Regions from separate parts of the Streptomyces sp. DS1-CR2 genome, predicted to be linked through region 2. Evidence: predicted binding sites of a transcription regulator. Region 2 holds the regulator's gene; the other holds the start of a gene.
The links. Region 2 encodes HrcA, which represses chaperone genes, less so after heat shock. Its sites were predicted from a motif close to TTNGCACTCNGNNNNNCNGAGTGCNAA; they were not measured.
Positions count from the first base shown of each region.

Region 1 (15,291 bases), 2.0 Mb from region 2:
GGTCCCCCGGATCACGAAGATGTCGACGCCCGCGTCCACGACCGCCTTGGAGAACTGGGCGGTGCGCTGCGGCGACAGCGCGGCGGCGGTGACGACACCGGAGTCGCGCACCTCCTTGATGCGCTGCCCGATCAGCTCCTCCTTGATGGGAGCCTCGTAGATCTCCTGAAGGCGGCGTGTGGCGCTCTCCGTGTCCAGCTCGCCGATCTCGTCGAGGAGCGGCTGCGGGTCCTCGTAGCGGGTCCACAGGCCCTCGAGGTTCAGCACGCCGAGGCCACCGAGCTCCCCGATCCGGATGGCGGTGGCCGGCGACACGACCGAGTCCATGGGAGCGGCCAGGAACGGCAGCTCAAAGCGGTAGGCGTCGATCTGCCAGGCGATCGAGACCTCCTTCGGGTCGCGCGTACGGCGGCTCGGTACGACGGCGATGTCGTCGAAGGCGTACGCCCGGCGGCCGCGCTTGCCGCGCCCGATCTCGATCTCAGTCACGTGTGTGGCCTTTCCCTCTGCGTTTCAGCGCCTTCCAGTATCCCCGACGTACGCGCCAGGGGCGGCCCCGGGAACCCCGGGGCCGCCCCTGGCCCTGTCTTCGACTGTCGGCGACTACTTGCTGCGGCTGTAGTTCGGCGCTTCGACCGTCATCTGAATGTCGTGCGGGTGGCTCTCCTTGAGGCCCGCGGACGTGATCCGGACGAACCGGCCCTTGGTCTCCATCTCGTCGATGGAGGCGGCGCCCACATAGCCCATCGTCTGGCGCAGGCCGCCGACGAGCTGATGCAGCACGTTGGCCAGCGGGCCGCGGTAAGGCACCTGACCCTCGATGCCCTCGGGCACGAGCTTGTCGTCGGAGGCGACCTCGGCCTGGAAGTAGCGGTCCTTGGAGTACGACCGGCCCTGCCCGCGGGACTGCATCGCCCCGAGGGAACCCATGCCGCGGTACGACTTGAACTGCTTGCCGTTGATGAACATCAGCTCACCCGGGGACTCCTCACAGCCCGCGAGAAGGCTGCCCAGCATCACCGTGTCGGCACCGGCGGCGAGCGCCTTGCCGATGTCACCGGAGTACTGCAGGCCGCCGTCACCGATGACCGGGACACCGGCGGCACGGGCGGCGAGAGCCGCCTCGTAGATCGCGGTGACCTGCGGGACGCCGATACCGGCGACCACGCGTGTGGTGCAGATGGAGCCGGGGCCCACACCCACCTTCACGCCGTCGACACCGGCGTCGATCAGGGCCTGCGCGCCGTCACGCGTCGCGACGTTGCCGCCGATGACGTCGACGCCGACGCTGGACTTGATCTTCGCCATCCAGTTCAGCGCGTTGCTGTTGTGTCCGTGCGACGTGTCGACGATGAGGAAGTCCACACCCGCCTCGGCCAGCGCCTGCGCGCGCTCCAGGGCCTCGGGGCTCGCACCCACCGCGGCGCCGACGAGGAGGCGGCCCTCGGCGTCCTTCGCGGCGTTCGGGTACTGCTCGGCCTTCACGAAGTCCTTGACCGTGATGAGGCCCTTGAGGACGCCCGCGTCGTCGACCAGCGGAAGCTTCTCGATCTTGTGGCGGCGCAGCAGCTCCATGGCGTCGACGCCGGAGATGCCGACCTTGCCGGTCACGAGCGGCATCGGCGTCATGACCTCGCGCACCTGCTGGCTGCGGTCGGACTCGAACGCCATGTCGCGGTTGGTGACGATGCCGAGCAGCTTGCCCGCCGGGTCGGTCACCGGGACGCCGCTGATGCGGAACTTCGCACAGAGCGCGTCGGCCTCGGCCAGCGTCGCGTCCGGGTGCACGGTGATCGGGTCGGTCACCATGCCGGACTCGGAACGCTTCACGAGGTCGACCTGGTTGACCTGGTCCTCGATCGACAGGTTGCGGTGCAGCACGCCGACGCCACCCTGCCGCGCCATGGCGATGGCCATGCGGGACTCGGTGACCTTGTCCATCGCCGCCGACAGCAGCGGAATGTTCACGCGCACGTTGCGGGAGATGCGGGACGAGGTGTCGACCGCGTTCGGGAGGACCTCGGACGCGCCCGGCAGCAGCAGCACGTCGTCGTAGGTCAGCCCGAGTGTCGCGAATTTCTCGGGCACTCCGTCGACGTTTGCAGTCATGACACCTTCCCCAAATGGCCTTGATCGGTGCGGATGTCCATGCTAACGGGATCCGGAGGTGTCTCATTCCACGATCAAGATCACCAAGCGGATTTGTACGTTCACACGTCCGCGGCCCTGCGCCCTGCACAGGGGGAGTCCCACGCGCGCGTGGCGCGTCTCACTCATCGGGTCACCTCACGGCGCTGCTTAAAGCACTGCTCTGCTCGCTGATTCGGCTCGCTGAATCGGCTCGCTGAATCGGCTCGCCGTTTCGGCTCACTGCTCGGCGAGCGCCCGCAGCCGGCTGAGTGCGCGGTGCTGGGCGACGCGGACGGCGCCCGGCGACATGCCGAGCATCTGCCCCGTCTCCTCGGCGGTGAGGCCGACGGCGATCCGGAGCAGCAGCAGCTCGCGCTGGTTCTCCGGAAGGTTGGCGAGGAGCTTCTTCGCCCACTCCGCATCGCTGCTGAGCAGGGCCCGCTCCTCCGGTCCGAGCGAGTCGTCGGGCCGCTCCGGCATCTCGTCGGAGGGCACGGCGGTGGAACCGGGATGCCGCATGGCGGCGCGCTGCAGATCGGCGACCTTGTGCGCGGCGATGGCGAAGACGAACGCCTCGAAGGGGCGCCCGGTGTCCTTGTAGCGCGGCAGCGCGAGGAGCACCGCGACACAGACTTCCTGCGCGAGATCCTCCACGAAGTGCCGTGCGTCACCCGGCAGTCGAGTCAGACGGCTGCGGCAGTAGCGGATCGCGAGGGGGTGGACGTGCGCGAGAAGGTCGTGCGTGGCCTGCTCGTCGCCCTCGACGGCGCTGTGGACCAGTGCACCGATGGCTCCTCGGCCGGCTGCCTCGTCGTCGCGCATCGGTCCATGGTGCCTTGGCGGCGTCCGGTCCGTGGCACCGCGTCCGTAGTTGTGCACTGAAGCGTTATGAGCAGGTGCGCCGGAACTCATCTCGTGCGCCCTCCCCTTCCGCTCGACCGACTCGCCCCTGAGGAACTCCACAACTCAAGGATGCGGCATGTCCGGTGAAACGAGGACCGGCGGCCGTCCGCAGCCCCGTCCGCCCTGGGGCGGACGGGGATCGCTGTGCCCCCGCGACGGCGCATCGTGGGCCTTAGCGGACAAGGCCCCAGCGGAATCCGAGCGCCACGGCGTGCGCGCGGTCCGAGGCGCCGAGCTTCTTGAAGAGGCGGCGTGCGTGCGTCTTGACCGTGTCCTCGGAGAGGAAGAGCTCGCGCCCGATCTCCGCGTTGGACCGGCCGTGGCTCATGCCCTCGAGCACCTGGATCTCACGCGCCGTGAGCGTCGGCGCCGCACCCATCTCGGCCGACCGCAGTCTGCGCGGCGCGAGCCGCCAGGTCGGGTCGGCGAGCGCCTGCGTGACCGTGGCACGCAGTTCGGCGCGCGATGCGTCCTTGTGCAGATAGCCGCGGGCACCGGCCGCGACGGCGAGCGCGACACCGTCCAGGTCCTCGGCCACGGTGAGCATGATGATGCGCGCACCGGGATCGGCGGACAGCAGCCGCCGGACCGTCTCGACGCCGCCCAGACCGGGCATGCGTACGTCCATCAGAATCAGGTCCGAGCGGTCGGCGCCCCAGCGGCGGAGGACTTCCTCGCCGTTGGCCGCGGTCGTCACGCGCTCCACGCCGGGGACGGTCGCGACCGCGCGGCGGAGCGCTTCTCGGGCAAGCGGGGAGTCGTCGCAGACGAGGACGGATGTCATGACCGTCCTCCGCAGCTGATGCGCGTCACCTTGGGCCTCCAGGCTGGTACGAATCGTCACCTGTGCGGTCGACGCTCTCGGACACATGCCCGAGCGCTTGTTCTTTCAACCGCCTCCGCACTCTCAACGACGGTCACCCGAAAGAGTTACGGGTTCGGCGGTCTGCTTCGGCACTCTACGTGAGGGACCGGATACAGAGCAGTCGGCGCAAGCGACCCACAAGGTTTCGCCACAAGGCATGCCCCATTTAGCCGTTTTTCTTCACTTTCAGTGGTGTCTGCGGCTAGATTCGCAATGAGTCATATTTTCATCTCCTTAGACAGTAGATGTACGGTTCTTGGGCACCGTATCCGCGTCAGAACGGCTACAAGGGGACACAGCAATGGCAGATTTCTCCCGCCTTCCCGGACCGAACGCAGATCTATGGGACTGGCAGCTCCTCGCGGCCTGCCGCGGGGTGGACAGCTCGCTCTTCTTCCATCCGGAGGGGGAGCGGGGAGCGGCGCGCAGTGCCCGCGAGAACTCGGCCAAAGAGGTCTGCATGAGGTGTCCGGTGCGCGCGGAGTGCGCTGCTCATGCACTCCAGGTGCGCGAGCCGTACGGCGTGTGGGGCGGGCTGACCGAGGACGAGCGCGAGGAGCTCATGGGCCGCGCCCGCAACCGGCTCGTCGCCGCCGCGCCGGCGTCGGCGGGCGGCGCCCCGCCCGTGGCGAACAATTGACGGAAACGTTTCTTCACGGTGGGCACGCAGTGGCGTGCCCGCGGGCTTGTCAGGGCCCGATCACGGGTTCGTCAGGGCCCGATCAGCGGCCGCGGCCCGCACCAGGTGGTCGAGCGTGGCTGCCACGGCCGGCACCTGGGCCAGGTCGGGCAGTGTGAGGGCGACGATCTCGCGCTGCACAGGCGGCTCCACCGTCACTGTGCGTGCACCCTTGGGGCGTACGGATTCGATGGCGAGCTCCGGCAGGACCGCCACACCGAGGCCCGCGCCGACCAGACCGATCACCGCCGGATAGTCGTCGGTCGCGAAGTCGATGCGCGGAGTGAATCCCGCACCCTCACAGACCTCCACCAGCTGCCGGCGACAGCGCGGGCAGCCCGCGATCCAGGGCTCATCGGCCAGCTCGCCGATGGAGACCGCGTCCGACGTGGCGAGACGGTGCCCCTCCGGGACGAGACCGACCAGACGGTCGGCGAGCAGTGGACGTACGACGAGGTCATCCCAGTCCTCCGCGGCCTGCGCCCCCTCGCCCTCCCGTCTCCCGCCACCGCCCCTCTGCGGAGGCGCTTCGCGCCGCCCCTCGCCCTCCCGTCTCCCGCCACCACCCCTCTGCGGAGGCGCTTCGCGCCGCCCCTCGTACCGGAAGGCCAGGGCCACGTCGCAGTCGCCCTCGCGCAGCATCTCGACCGAGCGCGGCGGCTCCGCCTCCACGAGGGAGACGCGGGTGCCGGGGTGCGCGGCGCGCAGGGCGGCCAGCGCGGTGGGGACGAGCGTGGAGCTGCCGCTCGGGAAGGAGACGAGGCGGACGCGGCCGGCGCGCAGGCCCGCGATGGCGGCGACTTCTTCCTCCGCCGCGGTCAGCCCGGCCAGGATTCCCGCCGCGTGCCGCACCAGGGCTTCACCCGCCTGAGTGAGGCGCATTTCGCGGCCGGTGCGGATGAGGAGCGGGGTGCCCGCCGAGGATTCGAGGGCCTTCATCTGCTGGCTGACCGCGGGCTGGGTGCAGCCGAGCTCGCGGGCGGCCGCCGAGAAGGAGCCGGTGGCGGCCACGGCGCGCAGGACACGGAGGTGACGGGCCTCGATCATTCCTCAAGCATAAGGGAGCCTTGGATGCAACGGGAAATATTGCGTCGCTGCTTTGGCGCCGCGTCGCTTAGCGTGCCGTCATGAAGCTTCTGTCTCTGAATGTGGGTCGCCCCGAGGCCAGCGAGCACACCGACCAGGCCGAGGGCGTGACCGGAATCGACAAGCAGCCGGTGCCGGGCCCCGTCCGGGTGGCGGCGCCCGGGCCCAAGGGGGTCGGCGCCAGCGGACTCGAAGGGGACGCCGTGTGCGACATGCGCCATCACGGCGGCGACGACCAGGCGGTCTACGCCTTCGCCCGCGAGGACCTCGACGAGTGGCAGGGCGCGCTCGGACACGATCTGCGCAACGGCTCGTTCGGCGAGAACCTCACGACCGAGGGTGTCGACGTGACGGGCGCGAAGATCGGCGAGCGCTGGCGCATCGGCTCCGACCTGATCCTCGAGGTCGCCTCCGGCCGGATCCCCTGCCGCACGTTCCAGGGCCACCTCGGCGAGAAGGGGTGGGTCAAGCGTTTCACCGCACGGGCCGCACCGGGCGCGTATCTGCGGGTGATCGAGCCGGGCGCGATCCGGGCGGGCGACACGATCGAGATCGTGCACCGGCCCGACCACGGGGTGACCGTCGCCTTCCAGTTCCGCGCCGTCACGACCGAGCGGGAGCTGCTGCCGCGGCTGCTCGTCGCAGCGGACGCGCTCGACCCCGAGGCCGTCGAGACGGCTCGTCTGTACGTGGCCAAGTACGGAGACGGGGGTGCGGCCGGCGACGCGACGCAGGGGTAGAGCGGGCGTGGGCCGCGTGGCGGTAACGGGCGTGGGCCGCACGGCGGTTGTGGTCCTCGCCGCACGGCGGTTGCGACACTCGTAGGGACAACGCGGGGGGCTCTCGAGCGTGGTCATGTCCACGGCGATCGCTGGGGGGCGTCCGGCGGATCATGGCCGGACACCCCTAACCTGGCCCCATGACTACCGCTCTGATTACGGGATCCACCTCGGGGATCGGTGCCGCGTTCGCGCGCCGGCTCGCCGCGGACGGCCACGACCTCGTCCTGGTGGCGCGTGACACCAAGCGGCTGCGGGAGCAGGCCACCGAGCTCCACGACCGGCACGGCATCGAGGCCGAGGTGCTCACGGCCGACCTCGCCACCGACGAGGGCATCGGCGCGGTCGAGGCACGGCTGAGCGACCGTAAGCGTCCGGTGGACCTGCTGGTCAACAACGCGGGCTTCGGGAACAAGGGCCAGTACCTGGAGGTCCCGCTCGCCGACGAGTTGACGATGCTGAAGGTGCACTGCGAGGCGGTCCTGCGGCTCACGTCCGCCGCGGTGGCGCCGATGCGTGAGCGGGGCCGGGGCGGCGTGGTGAACGTGGCGTCGGTGGCGGCGTTCGTGCCGCGCGGGACGTACGGCGCGTCGAAGGCGTGGGTCGTGCAGTTCACGCAGGGCGCGGCGCGGGACCTGGCCGGCAGTGGTGTGCGGCTGATGGCGCTCTGCCCGGGCTTCGTCCGTACGGAGTTCCACGAGCGGGCCGCGATGGGTACCGACAACATCCCCAAGTGGATGTGGCTCGACGCCGACAAGCTGGTGGCGGCGGCGCTCGCCGACCTGGCGCGCGGCAAGTCGCTGTCGATCCCGGATCCGCGGTACAAGACGCTGATGGGCGTCGTGAAGCTGGCGCCGCGCGGGCTGCTCGGCGGGGTCACGGCGAAGACGGGTCGCAAGTACGGGCCTCAGTAGCGCGCGGCGAGTTCGGGGCCGGGGCAGGGCTGCCTCGGCTCCTCGCCCGTTCCCGCCGGCTCGTTACACGGCGGTGGGAAGATGGAGCTGTCCGGACCTTACGCAGGGGGGCGCAGGGGGGCCGGAGGCGGCGTCATGACGTTTGTACAGGTCATCGACTGCAAGACCAGCCGATTCGACGAGATGAACCAGCTCATGGACACATGGGCGGAGAAGACCCACGGGAAGCGGACCGCGACGCACAGCGTCATCGGCAAGGACCGGTCCGACGACACCCACTTCATCGAGATCGTCGAGTTCCCGTCGTACGAGGAGGCCATGCGGAACTCGAACCTTCCCGAGACCGACACGATCTTCCGGGAAATGGTCGCCCTCTGCGACGAGATGCCCACGTTCACCGATCTGGACGTGGTGCGGGACGAGCAGTTGTACGCGGGCAACGCTCGCCGGTTCTTCGAGACGGTCGCCACCGAGGGTGAACTGCCGCCGCTCGACGGCCTGCTCGCGCAGGACTACCACGACCACGATCCCGGCAACGTGACGGACACCATCGGTCTCGACGCGATGCGGCGCGAGATCGAGATGTACCGCGGCGGGTTCGACTTCGAGTTCACCGTCGACGACCAGATCACCGAAGGCGACCGGGTGTGCACACGGTGGACCTTCAGCGCCGAGCACAACGGCGACTTCATGGGGATCCCGGCGACGGGCAAGCAGGTCACGATGACCGGCGCGACCATCTTCCGGTTCCAGGAGGACGGGAAGATCGCCGAGGGCTGGTGGCACAACGACCGGCTGGGGCTGATGGCCCAGCTCGGCGCGCTCGACGAACTCGAGAGCTGACCGGCGGCCGTGTCGCGGGACGCAACGCCGAGGCCCGGCCCCGCGACAAGCGCGGAACCGGGCCTCGTACGAACAGACGCCAGTGCGACCGGCGCCCCTAAGTGCTCAGTGCACTAGTGGGAGTGGCCGTGCCCGTGGCCGGCGGCCTCGGACTCCTCCTCCGCCGGCTTCTCGACGACCAGGGTCTCGGTCGTGAGCAGCAGCGAAGCGATGGACGCGGCGTTCTCCAGGGCGGAGCGGGTGACCTTGACCGGGTCGATGACGCCGGCCTTGACCAGGTCGCCGTACTCGCCGGTCGCGGCGTTGAAGCCCTGGCCCTTGTCGAGCTCGGCGACCTTCGAGGTGATGACGTAGCCCTCGAGGCCCGCGTTCTCGGCGATCCAGCGCAGCGGCTCGACGGCGGCGCGGCGCACGACCGCGACACCGGTGGCCTCGTCGCCGGTCTTGTCGAGGTTGCCCTCGAGGACCTTGACGGCGTGCACCAGAGCGGAGCCACCACCGGAGACGATGCCCTCCTCGACCGCGGCGCGGGTCGCGGAGATGGCGTCCTCCAGACGGTGCTTCTTCTCCTTGAGCTCGACCTCGGTCGCGGCACCGACCTTGATGACGCAGACGCCGCCGGCGAGCTTCGCAAGGCGCTCCTGGAGCTTCTCGCGGTCCCAGTCGGAGTCCGTGTTCTCGATCTCGGCCTTGATCTGGTTGACGCGGCCCTCGACGTCGGCCTTGTTGCCGCCACCGTCGACGATCGTGGTGTCGTCCTTGGTGATGGTCACGCGGCGGGCGGTGCCGAGCACGTCCAGACCGGCCTGGTCGAGCTTGAGGCCGACCTCCTCGGCGATGACGGTGGCACCGGTGAGGGTGGCCATGTCGCCGAGCATCGCCTTGCGGCGGTCACCGAAGCCGGGCGCCTTGACGGCGACGGCGTTGAACGTGCCGCGGATCTTGTTCACGACCAGGGTCGACAGGGCCTCGCCCTCGACGTCCTCGGCGATGATCAGGAGCGGCTTGGAGCCACCGGCCTGGATGACCTTCTCCAGCAGCGGCAGCATGTCCTGGATGGAGGAGATCTTGCCCTGGTTGATCAGGATGTACGGGTCCTCGAGCACGGCCTCCATGCGCTCCTGGTCCGTCACGAAGTACGGAGACAGGTAGCCCTTGTCGAAGGCCATGCCCTCGGTGAAGTCCAGCTCGAGCCCGAAGGTGTTGGACTCCTCGACGGTGATGACACCGTCCTTGCCGACCTTGTCCATCGCCTCGGCGATGAGCTCGCCGACCTGCGAGTCCTGGGCGGACAGACCGGCGACGGCGGCGATGTCGGCCTTGTCCTCGATCGGGCGGGCGGTCGCGAGGAGCTCCTCGGACACGGCCTTGACCGCGGCGTCGATGCCCTTCTTCAGAGCGGCCGGGGAGGCGCCGGCGGCGACGTTGCGCAGGCCTTCCTTGACCAGGGCCTGGGCGAGCACGGTGGCGGTGGTGGTGCCGTCACCCGCGATGTCGTTGGTCTTGGTCGCCACCTCCTTCACCAGCTGGGCGCCGAGGTTCTCGTACGGGTCGTCGATCTCGACCTCACGGGCGATCGTGACACCGTCGTTGGTGATGGTGGGAGCGCCGAACTTCTTGTCGATGACGACGTTGCGGCCCTTGGGGCCGATCGTCACCTTGACCGTGTCGGCAAGCTTGTTGACGCCGCGCTCGAGGGCGCGACGGGCGTCCTCGTCGAACTTCAGGATCTTCGCCATGGAGCTGTTAGTCCTCTCGAACGAACTGCGCCCCCGACGCCCGGCATGCTGAGAAAAGTCGCAGCTGAGTAGCGGGGTGCCAGGGGCGCAGAACTAAAACAGTGGGTGAATTACTTCTCGACGATCGCGAGCACGTCGCGAGCCGAGAGGACGAGGTACTCCTCGCCGTTGTACTTCACCTCGGTGCCGCCGTACTTGCTGTACAGCACGATGTCGCCGGTCTGCACGTCGAGCGGCAGGCGCTCACCGTTCTCGAAGCGACCCGGGCCCACGGCGAGGACGACGCCCTCCTGGGGCTTCTCCTTCGCGGTGTCCGGGATGACCAGGCCTGAGGCGGTGGTCTGCTCGGCGTCGAGCGGCTGGACCACAATGCGGTCCTCGAGCGGCTTGATGGCAACCTTGGAGCTGGTGGTCGTCACGATCCGACCTCCCCCTTCGGAGATCACGGGGTTAACTGTCTGAGGTGGCGACCAGGTGGATCCGTCGTCGCGGGTGCCGGACCTGCCCGTCGCTATTGGCACTCTCCAGTGGGGAGTGCCAGGCCTGAGACTATGACTGCGATTAGCACTCGGTCAAGCGGAGTGCCAATTCACTGAGGGCGAGTCCTCCGCACGGCCCCCGCGGCCCGTCCGCCAAAGCCCCTCCGGCCCCTCCCTCACAGGTAGTTCTCGAGCCTCCCCACCGTGAACCCCTGGGCCTGGATACGGCGCAGCAGCCGCGCCGTCACCCCGGTGAGCGTCGCCCCGCGCGGCCCGGCACGGTCACTGAACCCGGCCCGGACGATGTCGCCGGGACGCAGCCGGTGCCCGCCCACGTAACTCAGGTCCTCGCCCCGCGTCGAGGCGCGCCACAGGACGACCGCGTCGATCCCGCACGTGACGGCCGCGCGCAAGGTGTCCTGGTCGTACGCGCCGAAGGGCGGGCGGAAGAGGCGGGGGCGGGTGCCGAAGCGGTTCTTCAGCCGGTCCTGCTGGCCGCAGATCTCGGCGTGCTGCTCGGCGTACGGGAGCGGGGGCAGGAAGTGGTGGTTCAGGGTCTGGTTCTGCACGCCCGCGCCGAGGGCCCGCAGCGTGCCGAAGTGGTCGTGGCCGGGGCCCGCCACGCCGTCCGTGAGGAAGACGCTGACGGGCAGCCTCAGGTCCCGGACCATGTCGGCGAAGTGCGGGTCGCGGTCCACGCCGTCGTCGAAGGTCAGGAAGACGACGCGGTCCTTGGTCCGGACGTGGTCCACGACGGGCGGGAGTGTGTACGAGCCCGGGCCGGTCCCGGCCGCGTGGCGTGCCGGAGGTCCGGGCGCCGGGGCGAGCGGCGCGGAGAGCCCCCAGCGGCGATAGGCGTCCGCAGTGGCGCCGCCCTGAGGGGAGTTGAGAGGCGCGGCGTGAGCAGGCCCTCCAGCTGCCGCCTCCCCGGCGCCGAGCGCACCCCAGGACGACCCGGGCCCCACACCGATGGCCGGTGTGGCCGTCGGTGCCGGGTGGCGCGAGTGTTGGACCTTCTCGGCCGCCTTCCTGCTGAGCCGCTCGATCGGGTCCACGGACGGGGCGCACCCGGTGAGCAGCGCGGGTGCGAGGACACCGGCGGCCAGGGCGGCGGCGAGCAGCCGCCGGGGCCAGGTGCGCGCGGGGGCCCGTCGCGCCCGCACGGACTTCACAGGTAGTCCTCCAGCCGGGCCACCGCGTACCCCTTGTCGGTGACGTACTTCATGAGCCGGCGGACCATGTCGGGCATGGTGCCCTCCCACTCCTCGCGGCCCCGGAAGTGGGTCAGGATGATGTCGCCGGGGTGCAGGTCCTGGTCCACCTCGCGCCACTCGACGTGGTCGACGAACACCTCTTCGTTCCAGATCGGCGCGTACTTGATGCCGCAGGACCTGGCGGCGCGCAGCGTGTCCCGGTTGTAGTTGCCGTAGGGCGGGCGGAAGAGGACGGGCCGCTTGCCGTACTCCTCCTCCATGATGTCCTGCATGCCGCAGATCTCGCGCTTCTGCCCCGCGTAGGACAGGCCGGGCAGGTACGGGTGCGTCAGCGTGTGGTTGTTCAGGGTGACGCCGCGGGACTGCATCTTCCTGAAGTAGCCGTAGTTGTCCTCCACCAGGTAGTTGCTGAGGAAGGCGGTGTACGGGATCTTCAGGTCGCTCATCATCTTCAGGAACGCCGGGTCCTTCTCGGAGCCGTCGTCGATGGTGAGGAACACGACCTTGTCCTTGGTGGGCACGGTCGTGAAGACGGGCGGCAGATCCTCCTGACCGGGGACCTCGAAGCCCTTGCGGGCCCTGATCACCGGCTTGCGGGCAGGCGGGGGCGGCGCGAGGAGCGGCGGTTCGGCGAGGCGCCACTTCTTGGCCATCGCGACCCGGGCGGCCTGGGCGGCGCCCGGCTTGCCCCCGTAGGAGTCGAGGGCGCGGGCAGGCGGCCCGTGGAGGGGCTGCCGGCCGGGCGTCGGCCGGACGGCCTCCGTGCCGACGGACCCGGCGCACCCGGAGGCGACCGCGCAGGCGGCGAGCACGGCGAGGCCGGCCCGCGTACGGCCGTGCCGGACCCCTCGGCCCGACGTCCCCTTCATGGCCCTTTCGTCGTTTTGTCGTACAAGTCGCATGGCGCCGGATCCTCGCAGCTCACGGCGCCGATCAGAGCCCGACACCGCGGCCGGGCGCGCACCGTCCACCGACTGGCCCACAATGGGCCTGGTGAACGACCTCGCCTCCTTCAGTTCGCTGCTCTCCGCGGAGGGCCAGGCGCTCCTCGACGACGTACGGGACGTCACCCCCGGCCAGGAGCTCGCCGTCGCCACCCGGCTGCGCCGCGACCACCCGGCGGAGCTCGTCTCGGCGGCCATCGCGCAGGCCCGGCTGCGCCAGCGCGCCGCGGCCAAGTTCGGCGAGGCGGACGCCCCCCGCATGTACTTCACGGCGAACGGCGTCGAACAGGCGACCCGCACGAGCGTCGCCACCCACCGCGCGCAGGAGTTCACGGCGCTCGGGGTGCGCTCCGTCGCCGATCTGTGCTGCGGCATCGGCGGCGACGCGATCGCGCTGGCCCGCGCCGGGATCTCCGTACTCGCCGTCGACCGCGACCCCCTGACCTGCGAAGTCGCCCGGGCGAACGCTCAGGCCCTGGGCCTCGACGGGCTGATCGAGGTCCGCGAGGCCGATGTCACCGAGGTCGACACGCAGCCGTACGACGCCGTGTTCGTCGACCCCGCGCGCCGGGCCGGCGGCAAGGGAGGCGGCCGGATCTTCGACCCGGAGGCGTACTCCCCACCCCTGTCCTGGGCGGTCGGCGCGGCGCTCGGGGCCCGGCACGCGGCCCTGAAGATCGCGCCCGGCATCCCCCACGAAGCGATCCCCGGCGCGGCCGACGCCGAGTGGATCTCGGACGGCGGGGACGTGAAGGAGGCCGTGCTCTGGTTCGGCACCGAGCCGGGCCGCATGCGGGCGACGCTGCTCCCCGGGCCGCGCGCACTCACCGGCCACGGCCTCCCCGACCCCGGAGTACGGCCCGTGGGGCGGTACTTGTACGAGCCCGACGGCGCCGTCATCCGCGCCCACCTGGTCGCCGACGTGGCCCAGGAGGTCGGGGGCGGGCTGATCGACGAGACGATCGCCTACGTCACGTCCGACACGCTGCGCGCGACGCCGTACGCCACGGCCTACGAGATCACGGACCAACTCCCCTTCAACGTAAAGAAGTTGAAGGCGCTGCTGCGGGAGCGCGAGGTCGGGATCCTGACGGTGAAGAAGCGGGGGTCGGCGGTGGAGCCGGAGGAGCTGCGCCGCAAGGCCCTGCCGAAGCGGCACGGCCCGAACGCGCTGACGGTCTTCCTGACCCGCGTCGCGGGCGCCCCGACGATGCTGCTGGGCGCGCCCGCGCAGCCGGCCACGGGTGAACCCACCGCCGCCCGGCGCGGAGCGACGCCCTAACGGCACCCCTCCGCCCGAGCCAGCAGCAGCTCCCGCTCCCGCTCATTCCGGGTCAGCGAAGCGGCCCGCTCGAACTCGGCCCGCGCCTCCTCGTACCGCCCGAGCCGTTCAAGCAGGTCTCCGCGCACGCTCGGCAGCAAGTGGTAGTCGCGCAGCGCCGGTTCGCCGGCCAGGGCGTCGACCAGGGCGAGACCGGCCGCGGGCCCCTCGGCCATGGACACCGCCACCGCCCGGTTCAACTCGACGACGGGGGACGGCGCCCTGGCGGCGAGCAGCCCGTACAGAGTCGCGATCCCCTCCCAGTTCGTCTCCGCGTACGTGTGGGCGTGCGCGTGGCTGGCGGCGATCGCGGCCTGGAGGGCGTACGGCCCGGGCCCGCCCCCCGTGGACACGGCGTCCGCGCGGCCGAGCGCGGCGAACCCGCGCCGGATCAGGAGCTGGTTCCAGCGCGTACGGTCCTGGTCCCTGAGCAGGACGGGCTCGCCCGAAGGCCCCGTACGGGCGGCCGAGCGCGAGGCCTGGAGCTCCAACAGGGCGGCCAGGCCGTGCACTTCGGGCTCCTTCGGCATCAGGCCGGCCAGGAGCCGGGCGAGCCGCAGCGCGTCCTCGCACAGGCCGGGGCGCAGATAGTCGTCGCCGGCCGTGGCCGCGTACCCCTCGTTGAAGATCAGGTAGATGACCTCGAGGACCGAGCCGAGGCGGGCCGCCCGCTCGGGCCCGTAGGGCACTTCGAAGGCGACGTTCTTCGTGGCGAGGGTGCGTTTCGCGCGCACGATGCGCTGGGCGACCGTCGCCTCGGGGGCCAGGACCGCGCGGGCGATCTCGGCGGTGGTCAGGCCGCCGAGCAGCCGCAGCGTGAGCGCGACCCGGGCCTCGGCGGACAGGACCGGGTGGCAGGCCGTGAAAACGAGGCGGAGCAGGTCGTCGTCGATGTCGTCCGGGTCCGCGGGCTCGTCCGGACGGGTCGGCGCGGCCTCCAGGCCGCGGCCGACCTCCGCGAGCTTGCGCGCGTACCGCTCCTTGCGGCGCACGAGGTCGATCGCCCGGTGCTTGGCGGTGGCCATGAGCCACGCGCCCGGGTTGTCGGGAACCCCCTCGTCCGGCCACTGCTCCAGGGCGGCGACCAGCGCGTCCTGCGCGAGTTCCTCCGCGAGCCCCACGTCCCGGACGATGCGCGTGACGCCGGCGATGATGCGGGGCGCCTCCAGACGGAAGACGGTCTCGATGGCGTGGGCCGCTTCGGCAGTACGTTCTGCTGTCACGGCCCACCATCAGACACCCCCGGCCGTACGGCGGCCAAGGGCCTGTCCGGCGTGGCTCAGCCCTCAGCGATCTCCCGGATCTCGGAGGTGACCGTCCAGTGCTCCTCGTGCACCTTCAGGAAGCGCTTGGTCCACTCCAGGATCTCGGCCCGGTCCTTGGCCTGGATGATCG
Region 1 is NZ_CM147085.1:5,289,642-5,304,932, reverse strand. Features, by position in the region: gene ACY0PA_RS25580 (GuaB3 family IMP dehydrogenase-related protein) at 1-489, opposite strand, end outside; gene guaB (IMP dehydrogenase) at 604-2,109, opposite strand; gene ACY0PA_RS25570 (sigma-70 family RNA polymerase sigma factor) at 2,368-2,952, opposite strand; gene ACY0PA_RS25565 (response regulator transcription factor) at 3,206-3,817, opposite strand; gene ACY0PA_RS25560 (WhiB family transcriptional regulator) at 4,200-4,538, shown strand; gene ACY0PA_RS25555 (LysR family transcriptional regulator) at 4,599-5,624, opposite strand; gene ACY0PA_RS25550 (MOSC domain-containing protein) at 5,705-6,403, shown strand; gene ACY0PA_RS25545 (SDR family NAD(P)-dependent oxidoreductase) at 6,583-7,356, shown strand; gene ACY0PA_RS25540 (ester cyclase) at 7,492-8,199, shown strand; gene groL (chaperonin GroEL) at 8,313-9,938, opposite strand; gene groES (co-chaperone GroES) at 10,049-10,357, opposite strand; gene ACY0PA_RS25525 (polysaccharide deacetylase family protein) at 10,594-11,580, opposite strand; gene ACY0PA_RS25520 (polysaccharide deacetylase family protein) at 11,586-12,533, opposite strand; gene ACY0PA_RS25515 (class I SAM-dependent methyltransferase) at 12,625-13,857, shown strand; gene ACY0PA_RS25510 (RNA polymerase sigma factor) at 13,854-15,119, opposite strand; gene ACY0PA_RS25505 (YciI family protein) at 15,176-15,291, opposite strand, start outside.
Region 1: the regulator HrcA is predicted to act here: its motif matches at 10,500-10,526, upstream of groES (co-chaperone GroES).

Region 2 (15,291 bases):
CTTGGAGACGGCCTTGTCGAGCTTGCGCGAAGCCTCGCGCGTCAGCTCCTCGGCCTTCTGGGTGTCACCCGCGGCAACGGCCTCGCGGGCCTTGCGGATCGCGGTCTTGAGGGAGGACTTGACAGCCTTGTTGCGCTGACGAGCCTTCTCGTTGGTCTTGATCCGCTTGATCTGGGACTTGATGTTCGCCACGAAATGAGCCTTTTCAGGTTCAGGCACGCGAGCTCACGCCCACGTGCCGGTGATTTCTCTTGAGGTGCCTCGTGCCGAGAGGGCATGAGACACAGCTGTCAACGGTACCAGCCGTGCTCCGAGCGGCCCAAACCGGGCGCAGTCCCGCGTCCGTGGGACCATGGAACCTACGTATAGATCCGACCCGAGGCGACAGGCGCCTCAAGAGACAGGACCCTGCGTGCCCGCGACCCCTAACAATGTGCCCGAGCCGAGCCGTACTGCCCCGGCTCTGATCCGCAATTTCTGCATCATCGCGCACATCGACCACGGCAAGTCCACGCTCGCCGACCGGATGCTCCAGCTGACCGGTGTGGTCGAGCAGCGGCAGATGCGTGCTCAGTACCTCGACCGGATGGACATCGAGCGCGAGCGCGGCATCACGATCAAGTCCCAGGCGGTGCGGCTGCCCTGGGCCCCGAGCGAGGACCCGGGCAAAACCCACATCCTCAACATGATCGACACCCCGGGGCACGTGGACTTCACATACGAGGTCTCGCGGTCGCTCGCGGCCTGTGAGGGCACGGTCCTGCTCGTCGACGCGGCCCAGGGCATCGAGGCGCAGACTCTCGCCAACCTCTATCTGGCGATGGAGAACGACCTCAAGATCATCCCGGTTCTCAACAAGATCGACCTGCCGGCCGCCCAGCCCGAGAAGTTCTCCGAGGAGCTCGCGAACCTCATCGGCTGCGAGCCGGAGGACGTGCTGAAGGTCTCCGCGAAGACCGGCATGGGCGTCGAGGCGCTGCTCGACAAGGTCGTCGCCGAGATCCCGGCCCCGGTCGGCGTCGCCGACGCGCCCGCGCGAGCGATGATCTTCGACTCCGTGTACGACTCCTACCGCGGCGTCGTGACGTACGTACGAGTCGTCGACGGCCAGCTCAACAAGCGTGAGCGGATCCGGATGATGTCCACCGGCGCCACCCACGAGCTCCTGGAGATCGGGGTCTCCTCGCCGGAGATGACCTCGGCCGACGGCATCGGCGTCGGTGAGGTGGGCTACATCATCACCGGCGTGAAGGACGTCCGTCAGTCCAAGGTCGGTGACACGATCACCTCCCTGCACAACGGCGCCACCGTGGCGCTCGGCGGCTACAAGGACCCGAAGCCGATGGTCTTCTCGGGCCTTTATCCGCTGGACGGCTCGGAGTACCCGGACCTGCGCGAGGCCCTCGACAAGCTGCAGCTCAACGACGCCGCGCTCGTCTACGAGCCGGAGACCTCGGCCGCCCTCGGCTTCGGCTTCCGCGTCGGCTTCCTCGGCCTGCTCCACCTCGACGTGATCCGTGAGCGCCTGGAGCGCGAGTTCGGGCTCGACCTCATCGCCACCGCGCCCAACGTGGTCTACCGCGTGGCCATGGAGGACGGCACCGAGCACACGGTCACCAACCCGAGCGAGTTCCCCGAAGGCAAGATCGACAAGGTCTTCGAGCCCGTCGTACGGGCCACGATCCTCGCCCCCAGCGAGTTCATCGGCTCGATCATGGAGCTCTGCCAGACCCGCCGCGGCACGCTGCTCGGCATGGACTACCTCTCCGAGGACCGCGTCGAGATCCGCTACACGCTGCCGCTCGCGGAGATCGTCTTCGACTTCTTCGACCAGCTGAAGTCCAAGACGCGCGGCTACGCGTCCCTGGACTACGAGCCCACCGGCGAGCAGGACTCCAGCCTGGTCAAGGTCGACATCCTGCTGCACGGCGACAAGGTCGACGCCTTCTCCGCGGTCACGCACAAGGACGCGGCGTACGCGTACGGCGTGCGGCTGGTCGCCAAGCTGCGCGAGCTCATCCCGCGGCAGGCCTTCGAGGTGCCGATCCAGGCCGCCATCGGCTCCCGGGTCATCGCCCGGGAGACGATCCGCGCCATCCGCAAGGATGTCCTCGCCAAGTGCTACGGCGGTGACATCTCCCGTAAGCGCAAGCTGCTCGAGAAGCAGAAGGAGGGCAAGAAGCGCATGAAGATGGTCGGCTCCGTCGAGGTGCCGCAGGAAGCCTTCATCGCCGTGCTCTCCAGCGACGACAGCGGCTCGAAGAAGAAGTAGGCTGCGTCATAGCAGTCCCGGGGCCCGTCGCGCGTCAGTGCGGCGGGCCTCTTGATTTCCCGGCAGTGTTGTGCGGGCCTTTTGTGGGGGCTGTGTGTACAGCGGCTGTCGACAAGAAGTGACAGGCTGCGGCCCCTTACGCACCGGGCGACTGCGCTCTACTCTGATCACTGCTCGGTAGTTACTCGCCAGTTAAACAACAGCCGCCAACAGCCAGCCGCGCCCAGTCTCGCCGCACTGTCGCGTGCCCCCGGAGGACGTCGTGAGCGACACACAGACCCTGATCGAGAACCGTCCGCCGTCCGTGGCGGCCCTCTTCCTGGAGCGCGTGGCGGCCACGCCCGATACCGAGGCCTACCGCTATCCGGTGCCATCGGCCTCCGGTGAGGGCCCCGAGGAGTGGAAGTCGCTGAGCTGGGCGCAGGCCTCGACGCGGGTCTACGCCATCGCGGCCGGCCTCATCGAGCTCGGCGTCCAGCCGGAGGAGCGGGTCGCGCTCGCCTCCTCCACGCGGGTCGAGTGGATCCTGGCCGACCTCGGCATCCTGTGCGCGGGCGCCGCCACGACCACCGTGTACCCGCAGACCAACGCCGAGGAGTCGGGGTTCATCCTCGCGGACTCGGACAGCAAGATCCTGATCGCCGAGGACGCGGCCCAGCTGGCCAAGGCCCGCGAGCGCCGGGCCGACCTGCCCGACCTCGCGCATGTCGTCGTCATCGACGAGGCCGGGGTCGAGCCGGACGCCGCGGACCCCGAGGGCTGGGTGCTCACGCTCGCCGACCTGGAGAAGCGCGGCGCCGCCCACCTGGAGAAGAACCCGGACCTGATCAAGGAAAAGGTCGGCGCGATCACCGCGGACCAGCTCGCGACCCTGATCTACACCTCCGGCACCACCGGCCGGCCCAAGGGCGTGCGCCTCCCGCAGGACAACTGGTCGTACATGGCGAAGGCCATCGCCTCGACCGGCCTGCTCGGCCCGGACGACGTGCAGTACCTGTGGCTGCCCCTCGCGCACGTCTTCGGCAAGGTCCTCACATCCGGGCAGATCGAGGTCGGGCACGTCACCGCCGTCGACGGCCGCGTGGACAAGATCATCGAGAACCTGCCCGTCGTGCAGCCGACCTACATGGCCGCGGTGCCGCGCATCTTCGAGAAGGTCTACAACGGGGTCGCGGCCAAGGCGCGGGCCGGCGGCGGCGCCAAGTACAAGATCTTCCAGTGGGCGGCCGAGGTCGCGCGCGAGTACGCGAAGGTCAGCCAGGACAACTTCCGCAGGACCGGCACGGCCAGCGTGCCGTTCTCGCTCGGCGCCAAGCACAAGGTCGCCGACGCGCTCGTCTACTCCAAGCTGCGTGAGGCGTTCGGCGGCCGGCTGCGCGCCTGTGTCTCCGGCTCCGCCGCGCTCGCCCCCGACATCGGCTACTTCTTCGCCGGCGCGGGCGTGCACATCCTGGAGGGCTACGGCCTCACGGAGACCTCCGCCGCGTCCTTCGTCAACCCCGGTGAGGCGTACCGCACCGGCACGGTCGGCAAGCCGCTCCCCGGCACGGAGGTGCGGATCGCGGACGACGGCGAGATCCTGCTGCGCGGCCCCGGCGTCATGCAGGGCTACCACGGGCTGCCCGAGAAGACGACCGAGGTCCTGGAGTCCGACGGCTGGTTCCACACCGGCGACATCGGTGAGCTGTCGCCCGACGGCTACCTCAAGATCACCGACCGCAAGAAGGACTTGATCAAGACGTCGGGCGGCAAGTACATCGCGCCCGCCGAGGTCGAGGGTCAGTTCAAGGCCGTCTGCCCGTACGTCTCGAACATCCTGGTGCACGGCGCCGACCGGAACTTCTGCACGGCTCTCATCGCTCTCGACGAGCCGTCCATCCTGGCGTGGGCCAAGGAAAACGGCCTGGAGGGCACGTCGTACGCCGATGTGGTCGCGGCCCCCGCCACGGTCGAACTGGTCGAGGGCTACGTCAAGGAGCTCAACCTGAGCCTCCAGAAGTGGCAGACCATCAAGAAGTTCAAGCTCCTGCCGCGCGACCTCGACATCGAGCACGGCGAGCTGACCCCGAGCCTGAAGCTGAAGCGGCCGGTCGTCGAGCGTGAGTACGGGCACCTGATCGACGAGATGTACGCCGGCTCTCGCGAGGCGTGAGCGCCTTTCGTCTGCCGGTCTTGGCTCGGTGGGGCGGGTGCGGGGAGTCTGTGACTGATCGCGCCCGCTCGGCGGAGCCGCATACAGACACAGCCCCGCGCCCCGTCAGGGGCGCCTCATGTTGCGCGGCGTCTCCTTCATCTCTGTGATGTGGATGTGGTGGCTCAGGTCGCTCGCGTCGGGGTGGGCGTCCTGAGCCAAGTGGCGCTCGAGCGACTCCCTTCGTGAAGTCGGCGCATCGAACTGGCGCTGCCCGCGGGCCGGCGTGCGTTCCAGCTGCTGGGTCCTGCGGTGCAGGGGGACACAGTCATGCCGGGCCCGGAGGCCAGCGGCCCTCTTGCAGGAGACCGCCGAAAACATTAACGGGGGGCCGCCGGCGACCACGCCACGCTCGGCGCGAGGGCGACCGCACCACGCTCAGCGCGAGGCCGCCCCCCAGGTGCAGGCGGCCGCCTTTGAGACCGAAGCCACGCCTGGTGCAGTCCAGGCTCGGGCTCGCCTCACGCCCGGCCTTGAAGCCGGGCATTCCCGCCCGCAGCGCCATGCGGCCTTGGTGAAGTCGCCGTCCCGCGCCGACGTCATCGCGGCGAGAAGCGCACGCAGTTCGGTGGCCTCGATGCGGCCCGGATCCTGAACACACGTAGCACTGTTCGCGCTCAAGGTGGCCCACTTCGGTAACTCGGTGCTTATGGATGGGGCCGGTCTGTCACTCTGTCCGTGTCGCCTGAGGCGTCTTTGCCCGAACTGCTCAGGAGCCGCACCGTGGGGTCCATTCCGATGCAACGGGAGACCACGTACGCCACCGACGAGCCCTCCCGTCCCCCGGGAGCACCGGCCGTCGTGCGGACCTCGCTGCCCGGAAACCCGCTGGCCCCGGCTGCGGCGCGCCGCTTCGTACGGGGTGCTCTCGCCGACTGGGCCGAGCTCGGCCTGACCGCCGCGTCCGGCGGCGGCGACCGGCTCACCGACGACGCCGTGGTCGTACTCAGCGAACTCGTCACGAACGCCGTGGTCCACGCCGGCACCAATGTCGAGCTGCTGTGCCGCCTCGAAACCGGGCACACCGACGACCCGGACGGCGCGTGCGAGCCCGCCGCCCTCGTCATCGAGGTCTCCGACCATCACCCCGCCCGCGCCGTCCGCAGCGACCGCATCGACACGGGCCCCGACACTCCCGAGTGCGGGCGTGGGCTGCGCCTCGTGGCCTCGCTCTGCGACGCCTGGGGCATCACGTACCAGCCCGGCACCAAGACCGTCTGGGCCCGCCTCCCCGTCGACGAAGCCGAGCGGCGCGGTGACGACCCCGAGGCGTACCCCGGCGCAAGAACCTTTCAGCGCGGGCTGCGCGCCGCGGACATACTGGCTCCCACGCCGCGCCGCTTCCCCCACGACCAGGACTGGGTCAACCGCGGCGCGCTCTCCTTCCTCGCCGAGGCCTCCGACCTGCTCGCCGGACAGCTCGACGAGGACCAGGTCGCCTCACTCGCCGGACAGATGCTGGTGCCGCGCATGGCCGACTGGTGCGCCGTCTGGCTCGACGACGAGGACGGCAGGCCCGACCGGGGCGCCGCCGACCGCGCGGGCCGCGGCACCGGCGCCCTCGCCACGCCCCGCCTCGCCCGCGTCTGGCACACCAGCGAGAACCGCATGGAGGAGCTCCGCAAGATCCTTGAGAAGGACCCGCCGCAGCTCACCGACGCGGCGCGCAGCGCGGCCGTCCCTGTGCCGTGGCCCTTCGAGAGCCTCGGCGGCGACCCGGCCGGCGCCGCGCTCGCCTACCGCCTCAGCACGGGCGGTCGCGCGGTGGGCACCCTCCTCATCGGACGGGCCGGCCTGACGCGCTTCCCCGACGAGGTCACCGGCCTCGTCGAGGACTTCGCCCGCCGCGTCGCCCTCGCCGTCAGCGCGGCGCGCCGCTACACCCGGCAGGCCACCATCAGCCGCATCCTCCAGCGCGGGCTGCTGCCTTCCGCCGTGGCGCAGATCCCCGGCATCGAGTCCGCGCTCGTGTACGAGCCGCACGACGCGGGCGGCCCCGGCGGCGATTTCTACGACGTGTTCCCCGCCGGCGACGGCCGCTGGTGCTTCGCGCTCGGCGACGTCCAGGGAAAGGGCCCCGAGGCAGCCGTCGTCATCGGCCTCGCCCGGCCCTGGCTGCGGCTGCTCGCCCGCGAGGGTTACCAGGTCGCCGAGGTCCTCGACCGGCTCAACCGGCTTCTCCTCGACGACGCCACGGAGGCGGCCGACGCGGCGGCCCGCGCGCTCGCCGCTGCGGGCGGCCAGGGCCTCACACCCGAGGGCGCGCCCCGCTTCCTCTCCTTGCTCTACGGGGAGCTGGTGCCCACCGAGGACGGGATGCGCTGCACGCTGGCCTGTGCCGGACACCCGCTGCCGCTCCTGCTGCGGCCCGACGGCCTGATCGAGTGCGCCGCCGAGCCCCAGGTGCTCCTCGGCGTCGTCGACGATCCCGGCTATGCCAGCGAGAGCCTCGTCCTCCACGACGGCGACACCCTCCTGTGCGTCACGGACGGGGTGACGGAGCGCCGGGACGGGCACCGCCAGTTCGACGACGGCGACGGCCTCTCCCACGCCCTCGCCGGCTGCACGGGCCTCACCGCACCTCTGCTCGCCGAACGGATCAGACGCCTGGTCCACGAATTCTCCGGAAGCCCACCGGACGACGACCTGGCACTGCTGGTACTGCAGGCCCGGTAAGACCTCACGGCCGCGACCGGCGGGGACCACCTCGCGGCTGCGGGACAATGGGTCCATGCCTTCCGCACTTCCCGACGGTGAGCCCGTCCCCGATGACGGCGCGTTGCCCGCCTCCGCCCTGGCCGGGGCGGCGGAGCGGCCCCTCGGGTTCTATCTGCATGTCCCGTACTGCGCCACGCGCTGCGGCTACTGCGACTTCAACACGTACACCGCGACCGAGCTGCGCGGCTCCGGTGGTGTGCTCGCCTCGCGTGACAACTACGCAGACACCCTCGTCGACGAGGTCCGTCTCGCCCGCAAAGTTCTCGGCGACGACCCGCGCCAGGTGCGGACCGTGTTCGTCGGCGGCGGGACTCCGACGCTCCTCGCGGCCGACGACCTCGTGCGCATGCTCGGGGCGATCCGTGACGAGTTCGGGCTCGCGCCCGACGCCGAGGTGACGACGGAGGCCAACCCCGAGTCCGTCGGCCCCGCCTACCTGGAGACCCTCCGCGAGGGCGGCTTCAACCGGATCTCCTTCGGCATGCAGAGCGCCAGGCAGCACGTCCTGAAGATCCTCGACCGCACCCACACCCCCGGCCGCCCCGAGGCCTGCGTCGCCGAGGCGCGCGCCGCGGGCTTCGACCACGTCAACCTCGACCTGATCTACGGCACCCCCGGCGAGAGCGACGACGACTGGCGGGCCTCGCTGGAGGCGGCCATCGGCGCCGGGCCCGACCATGTGTCGGCGTACGCGCTGATCGTCGAGGAGGGCACCCAGCTCGCCCGGCGCATCCGCCGCGGCGAGGTCCCGATGACGGACGACGACGTCCACGCGGACCGCTACCTGATCGCGGACGAGGTCCTCGGCGGGGCGGGCTTCGACTGGTACGAGGTGTCGAACTGGGCCACCACCGACGCCGGGCGCTGCCTGCACAACGAGCTGTACTGGCGCGGCGCCGACTGGTGGGGCGCGGGCCCCGGCGCGCACAGCCACGTCGGCGGGGTGCGCTGGTGGAACGTGAAGCACCCGGGCGCCTACGCCGGACGCCTCGCCGAGGGACGTTCGCCCGGCGCCGGCCGCGAGCTCCTCTCGGACGAGGACCGGCGCGTCGAGCGCATTCTGCTGGAGCTGCGCCTCCTGGAGGGCTGCCCGCTGTCGCTCCTGAAGCCCGCGGGCCGCGCCGCCGCCGGCCGGGCCCTGTCCGACGGCCTGCTCGAAGCGGCCCCGTACGAGTCCGGGCGCGCCGTCCTCACCCTGCGCGGCCGACTCCTCGCCGACGCGGTCGTCCGCGACCTCGTCGACTGAGCCCGCACAGCCGTCAGGGCAGCGTCACGAAGTCGATCAACTCCTCGACCCTGCCCAGGAGTTCGGGCTCCAGGTCGCGGTAGCTGTGCACCCGCGACAGGATGTGCTGCCAGGCCGCGCCGGTGTTCTCGGGCCAGCCGAGCGCCCGGCACACGCCCGTCTTCCAGTCCTGGCCGCGCGGCACCCGGGGCCACGCCCGGATGCCCACGGCCGACGGCTTCACGGCCTCCCACACGTCGATGTAGGGGTGGCCGACGACCAGCGCGTGCTCGCCGGTGACCTGCGCCGCGATCCGTGACTCCTTCGAGCCGGGCACCAGATGGTCGACGAGGACGCCGAGCCGCGCGTCCGGCCCCGGAGCGAATTCGGCGACGATCGCGGGCAGGTCGTCGACGCCCTCCAGGTACTCCACGACCACGCCCTCGATGCGCAGGTCGTCGCCCCAGACCCGCTCCACCAGCTCCGCGTCGTGCCGGCCCTCCACATAGATGCGCCCGGCCCGCGCGACCCGCGCCCGCGCCCCGGGGACCGCGACCGACCCGGAGGCCGTGCGCGTGGGACGTGCGGGCGCTGCGGCCACGGGACGTACGAGGGTGACGACCCGGCCTTCGAGCAGGAAGCCGCGCGGGTCCATGGGGAACACCCGATGCTTGCCGAAGCGGTCCTCCAGGGTCACCGTCGGGCCCTGGGCCGTCTTCTCGCAGCGGACGACCGCCCCGCAGAACCCGGTCGTGACCTCCTCGACCACGAGATCCACGTCCGCCGCCACCTCGGGCGCGGCCTGCTGCTTCTTCCAGGGCGGGGTGAAGTCGGGGGAGTACAGGCGGTGCTGCGGGACCGAAGGGCCCTCGTTGGAAGGGTGGTGGCGGGAGACGGGTGGGAGCATTCTGCAGACGATAGGAAGTGCGAACGGCCGTGCGGTTACGACACGCCGAAACGCGCCGCCAGCGCGGCACGCTGCGCACGGACAAACTCCGCATTCACCGCGGCTCCGTGCCCGGGGACGTACACGGCGTCTTCACCGCCCAGTTCCAGCAGCCGGTCGAGAGCGGCCGGCCAACGGGACGGCACCGCGTCACGGCCCGCCTGCGGCTCGCCCGACTCCTCGACCAGGTCGCCGCAGAAGACGACCTCGGGCGTGCCCGGCACCAGGACCGCCAGGTCGTGCCCGCTGTGCGCCGGGCCCACGTTCGCGAGCAGCACCTGGAGCCCGCCGCCCAGATCGAGCGTCCACTCCCCGCACACCCGGTGGTGCGGCACGACGAGTACGTCCACCGCATCGGCCGCCTCCTCGTGCGGCACGCCGTGCGCGACGGCGGACGCCCGCAGTTCGTCGCGGCCCCGCATCAACACCGTGTCGATGCCCGCGGCGCCGTACACCTCGACCCCGGCGAACGCCGCCGTGCCCAGAACATGGTCGAAATGGGGGTGCGTCAGCGCGATATGCGTCACGCGCGCGTGCGGCCCGATGAGGCGCCGGGTGTCCGCCCGCAGCGCCGCACCCTCACGAAGTGAGGAACCCGTGTCGATCAGCAAGGCCGCCCCGTCGCCCACCACAAGGCCCGTCGTGCAGTCCCAGCCCGGCAGCCGGATCCGCCCCGCCCGAGCGGACAGCTCCTCCCAGCCCGCCTCATTCCAGTCCAGGTCGTCCATGGGTCCGACGCTAGCGCCCTTGCCGGGCCCGTACCCACCGGCCGTACACTGACCCGGAGACCATTGGCACTCGGCCGCACCGAGTGCCAGCCGCGGACGACACAGCTGGAGGTGCGCGCGAATGCTCAGTGAACGCAGGCTCGAAGTGCTGCGCGCCATCGTCCAGGACTACGTGGGGACCGAGGAGCCGGTCGGCTCCAAGGCGCTCACCGAGCGGCACAGGCTCGGCGTCTCACCGGCGACGGTGCGCAACGACATGGCGGCGCTCGAGGAGGAGGGCTTCATCGCCCAGCCCCACACGAGCGCCGGGCGGATCCCCACCGACAAGGGGTACCGCCTGTTCGTGGACAAGCTGACGGCGGTCAAGCCGATGACGGGGCCCGAGCGCCGCGCCATCCAGAACTTCCTCGACGGCGCCGTCGACCTCGACGACGTCGTCGGCCGGACCGTGCGGCTGCTCGCGCAGCTGACGCGGCAGGTCGCCGTGGTGCAGTACCCGTCCCTGACGCGGTCCACCGTGCGCCATGTGGAGCTGCTCTCGCTCGCCGCCGCCCGTCTGATGCTCGTACTGATCACGGACACGGGCCGCGTCGAGCAGCGGATGATCGACTGCCCGGCGCCGTTCGGCGAGACCTCTCTCGCCGATCTGCGGGCCCGGCTCAACAGCCGGGTCGCGGGACGCCGCTTCGCGGACGTCCCGCAGCTGGTGCAGGACCTGCCGGAGTCCTTCGACGCGGAGGACCGCGGCACGGTCGCGACGGTGCTCTCCACTCTCCTGGAGACGCTCGTCGAGGAGACCGAGGAGCGGCTGATGATCGGCGGCACCGCCAATCTCACCCGCTTCGGACATGACTTTCCCCTCACCATCCGGCCCGTCCTCGAGGCCCTTGAGGAGCAGGTCGTGCTCCTCAAGCTCCTTGGTGAGGTTAACGATTCGGGCATGGCCGTACGGATCGGTCACGAGAACGCCCATGAGGGACTCAGCTCCACCTCCGTGGTCTCGGTCGGCTACGGTTCGGGCAGCGAGGCAGTCGCCAAACTCGGCGTGGTCGGACCGACCCGCATGGATTACCCGGGAACGATGGGAGCAGTACGCGCAGTGGCACGTTACGTCGGACAGATCCTGGCGGAGTCGTAAGTGGCCACGGACTACTACGCCGTACTCGGCGTGCGCCGCGACGCCTCCCAGGACGAGATCAAGAAGGCCTTCCGCAGGCTGGCCCGTGAGCTTCACCCGGATGTGAATCCGGACCCGAAGACACAGGAGCGGTTCAAGGAGATCAACGCCGCCTACGAGGTGTTGTCGGACCCGCAGAAGAAGCAGGTCTACGACCTCGGCGGCGACCCCCTCTCGCAGGCGGGCGGAGGCGGGGCCGGCGGCTTCGGCGCCGGTGGCTTCGGGAACTTCTCCGACATCATGGACGCGTTCTTCGGAACGGCGTCCCAGCGTGGTCCCCGGTCGCGCACGCGCCGCGGCCAGGACGCCATGATCCGGCTCGAGATCGAGCTGGACGAGGCCGCCTTCGGGACCACCAAGGACATTCAGGTCGACACGGCCATCGTCTGTACGACCTGCAGCGGCGAGGGTGCCGCGCCGGGTACGTCCGCGCAGACCTGCGACATGTGCCGCGGACGCGGCGAGGTGTCCCAGGTCACGCGGTCCTTCCTCGGCCAGGTCATGACGTCGCGGCCGTGCCCGCAGTGCCAGGGCTTCGGCACCGTCGTGCCGACGCCGTGCCCGGAGTGCGCCGGTGACGGCCGCATCCGCTCGCGGCGCACGCTCACGGTGAAGATCCCGGCGGGCGTCGACAACGGGACGCGGATCCAGCTCGCGGGCGAGGGCGAGGTCGGCCCCGGCGGTGGCCCCGCCGGTGACCTGTACGTCGAGATCCACGAGCTGCCGCACCCCGTCTTCCAGCGGCGCGGCGACGATCTGCACTGCACCGTCACCATCCCGATGACGGCCGCGGCGCTCGGCACCAAGGTGCCGCTGGAGACGCTCGACGGCCTGGAGGAGATCGACATCCGGCCGGGCACGCAGTCCGGCCAGTCGGTCCCGCTGCACGGGCGCGGCATCACGCACCTGCGCGGCGGCGGCCGCGGTGACCTCATCGTGCACGTCGAGGTCCTGACGCCGACCAAGCTGGACCCGGAGCAGGAGCGGGTACTGCGTGAGCTGTCGAAGCTGCGCGGCGAGGAACGGCCCACCGGGCAGTTCCAGCCGGGGCAGCAGGGGTTGTTCTCGCGGCTCAAGGATGCGTTCAACGGGCGCTGAGACCGGCGGCCGGGGGTCCGGGGGTTGTCTCCCGGGCAGGCACAGTCAGCCGGGGCAGCAGGGGTTGTTCTCGCGGTTGAAGGATGCGTTCAACGGGCGCTGAGACCGGCGGCCGGGGGTCCGGGGGTTGTCTCCCGGGCAGGCACAGTCAGCCGGGGCAGCAGGGGTTGTTCTCGCGGTTGAAGGATGCGTTCAACGGGCGCTGACCGAGCCGGCGTAAGCAAGAAGCAGGGACCAGGTCCCCCGCGTCACGCGTGGCACATGCCACGCGGAAGGGCCGATTCGGTCCGATGCGGGGGACGTGGCACGATGCGGTCATGTCCCCCACGCTGACCGGTCTCTGTCACTATCCGATCGTGCAGGCACCCATGGCGGGCGGTGCCTCCTGTCCGCAGCTCGCCGCCGCCGTGTCGGAGGCCGGCGGGCTCGGATTCCTCGCCGCCGGGTACAAGACCGCCGACGGGATGTACCAGGAGATCAAGCAGGTACGGGGGCTGACCAACCAGCCGTTCGGCGTCAATCTCTTCATGCCGCAGTCCGAGTACGCGGACCCCGCGGCCGTCGCCGTCTACGCCAGCCAGCTCGCCGGTGAGGCCGCCTGGTACGAGACACAGCTGGGGGACCCGGACTGCGGCCTCGACGACGGCTTCGACGCGAAGCTCGCGATCCTCCTCGACGACCCGGTACCGGTCGTCACCTTCACCTTCGGCTGCCCGAGCCGCGACGTCCTCGACTCCCTCGCCCGCGTCGGCACCCTCACCGCCGTCACCGTGACCACCGCGGAGGAGGCGCGGGCCGCCCAGCGGGCCGGCGCCGACGCGCTGTGTGTCCAGGGCATCGAGGCGGGCGGCCACCAGGGAACCCACCGGGACAACCCGGAGGCCGACGGATCCGGCATCGGACTCATCGCGCTGATCGCCCAGGTCCGCGAGGCCGTACAGATCCCGATCATCGCCACCGGCGGACTCATGCGCGGCGGACAGCTCGCCGCCGTGCTCGCCGCGGGCGCCGACGCCGGACAGTTCGGCACGGCCTTCCTGGTCTGCCCCGAGTCCGGCGCCAACGTCCTGCACAAGCAGGCCATGACGAACCCGCTGTTCGTGCGGACCGAGCTGACCCGGGCCTTCTCGGGCCGCCCCGCGCGCGGCCTCGTGAACCGGTTCATGCGTGAGCACGGCCCGTACGCGCCCGCCGCCTACCCTCAGATCCACCACATGACGTCGACGCTGCGCAAGGCCGCCGCCAAGTCGGGGGACCCGCAGGGGATGGCGCTGTGGGCCGGGCAGGGCCACCGGCTCGCCCGTGAGCTGCCCGCCGGCCAGCTCGTCGAGGTGCTCGCGGCGGAACTCGCGGAGGCGAAGGACGCGTTGGGCGCGCGGGGTGCCGCATGACGGCGCCGGTGTTCGTCGTCGACGAGGTGCCGTCCGCCAAAACGTTCGTGCTCGACGGGGCCGAGGGACGGCACGCGGTGTCCGTGAAGCGGCTGCGCGCCGGTGAGGACGTCGTCCTGACCGACGGCCGCGGGCGCTGGACCGAGGCGGTCGTGGAGGCCGCCGAGGGCAAGGACCGGCTCGTCGTCACGGCGGGCCCCGCCCAGGAGGAGCCCGCGCAGGCACCCAGGATCACCGTCGTCCAGGCCCTGCCCAAGGGCGACCGGGGCGAGCTCGCCGTCGAGACCATGACGGAGACCGGCGTCGACGCGATCGTGCCGTGGCAGGCCGCCCGCTGCATCACGCAGTGGAAGGGCGACCGCGGCGCCAAGGCGCTCGGCAAGTGGCGGGCCACCGCGCGCGAGGCGGGCAAGCAGTCCCGCCGGGTGCGCTTCCCGGACGTCGCGGACGCCGCGTCGACCAAGCAGGTCGCGGCACTGCTCGCCGCGGCGGACTTCGCGGCCGTACTGCACGAGGACCGCGACTGCGACAGCGGCGCCCTCGCCACGGTGGAGCTGCCCACGGCCGGGGACATCGTCCTCGTGGTCGGCCCGGAGGGCGGCGTCTCGCCCGACGAGCTCGCCGCGTTCGCCGAGGCGGGCGCGCGCCCGTACCGGCTCGGGCGTAGCGTTCTGCGTACGTCGACCGCGGGGACCGCCGCGACGGCGCTGCTCCTCGGCCGCACCGGCCGCTGGTCCTGATCAACCCCCGAGGGGAACGTGTGGAACTCGCCCAGGTCAGACTCCTCGTCACCGACTTCCGTGCCTGTTACCACTTCTACGCGGACGTGCTCGGCCTCAAGCCGCAGTCGGGCGCTCAGGACGGCCCGTACGAGAAGTTCAGCCCCACGACGGGCTCCGCGGGCATCGCGCTCGAGGACCGGGCTCTGATGGCGCAGGTCATCGGCGATCTGAGTGACGCCCCGGACGGGCACCGGTCCCTCGTCGTGCTGCGGGTCGACGACCTGGACGAGTACTGCGAGCAGATCGTCGCGCGCGGCGCCGAGATCCTCCACGGGCCCGCGCCGATGACCGACCGGATGCGGGTCGCCCACCTCAAGGACCCCGAGGACAACATCGTGGAGCTCCAGGAGTGGCTGCTGATGCGCGGCTGACCCCCCTCGCCGGCGCCGGCGTCGCGCAGCGGTCCCGGGGCAAGTGACCAAACCCCCTGACCTGGCCGTGCGCGCGTGCCTAGGGTGATCGGGTGACACGGACAGCGCACTCTGGATATCTCCGGTTCCCGCATCTGCACGGCGAGTTGGCCGCTTTCACCGCCGAGGACGACGTCTGGGTCGCCCCTCTCGACGGCGGGCGCGCCTGGCGTGTCAGCGCCGACAACGTCCCCGTCAGCCATCCCCGGATCTCGCCCGACGGCACCACCGTCGCCTGGACGTCCACCCGCGACGGCGCCCCCGAGGTGCACATCGCCCCGGTCGAGGGCGGACCCTCCAAACGCCTTACGTACTGGGGCAGTTCGAGGACAACGGTGCGCGGCTGGACCCCC
Region 2 is NZ_CM147085.1:3,242,787-3,258,077, reverse strand. Features, by position in the region: gene rpsT (30S ribosomal protein S20) at 1-192, opposite strand, end outside; gene lepA (translation elongation factor 4) at 413-2,272, shown strand; gene ACY0PA_RS16060 (AMP-dependent synthetase/ligase) at 2,535-4,424, shown strand; gene ACY0PA_RS16055 (SpoIIE family protein phosphatase) at 5,187-7,139, shown strand; gene hemW (radical SAM family heme chaperone HemW) at 7,195-8,427, shown strand; gene ACY0PA_RS16045 (DUF3097 domain-containing protein) at 8,441-9,313, opposite strand; gene ACY0PA_RS16040 (MBL fold metallo-hydrolase) at 9,349-10,080, opposite strand; gene hrcA (heat-inducible transcriptional repressor HrcA) at 10,202-11,218, shown strand; gene dnaJ (molecular chaperone DnaJ) at 11,219-12,355, shown strand; gene ACY0PA_RS16025 (nitronate monooxygenase) at 12,673-13,746, shown strand; gene ACY0PA_RS16020 (16S rRNA (uracil(1498)-N(3))-methyltransferase) at 13,743-14,486, shown strand; gene ACY0PA_RS16015 (VOC family protein) at 14,507-14,899, shown strand; gene ACY0PA_RS16010 (S41 family peptidase) at 14,992-15,291, shown strand, end outside.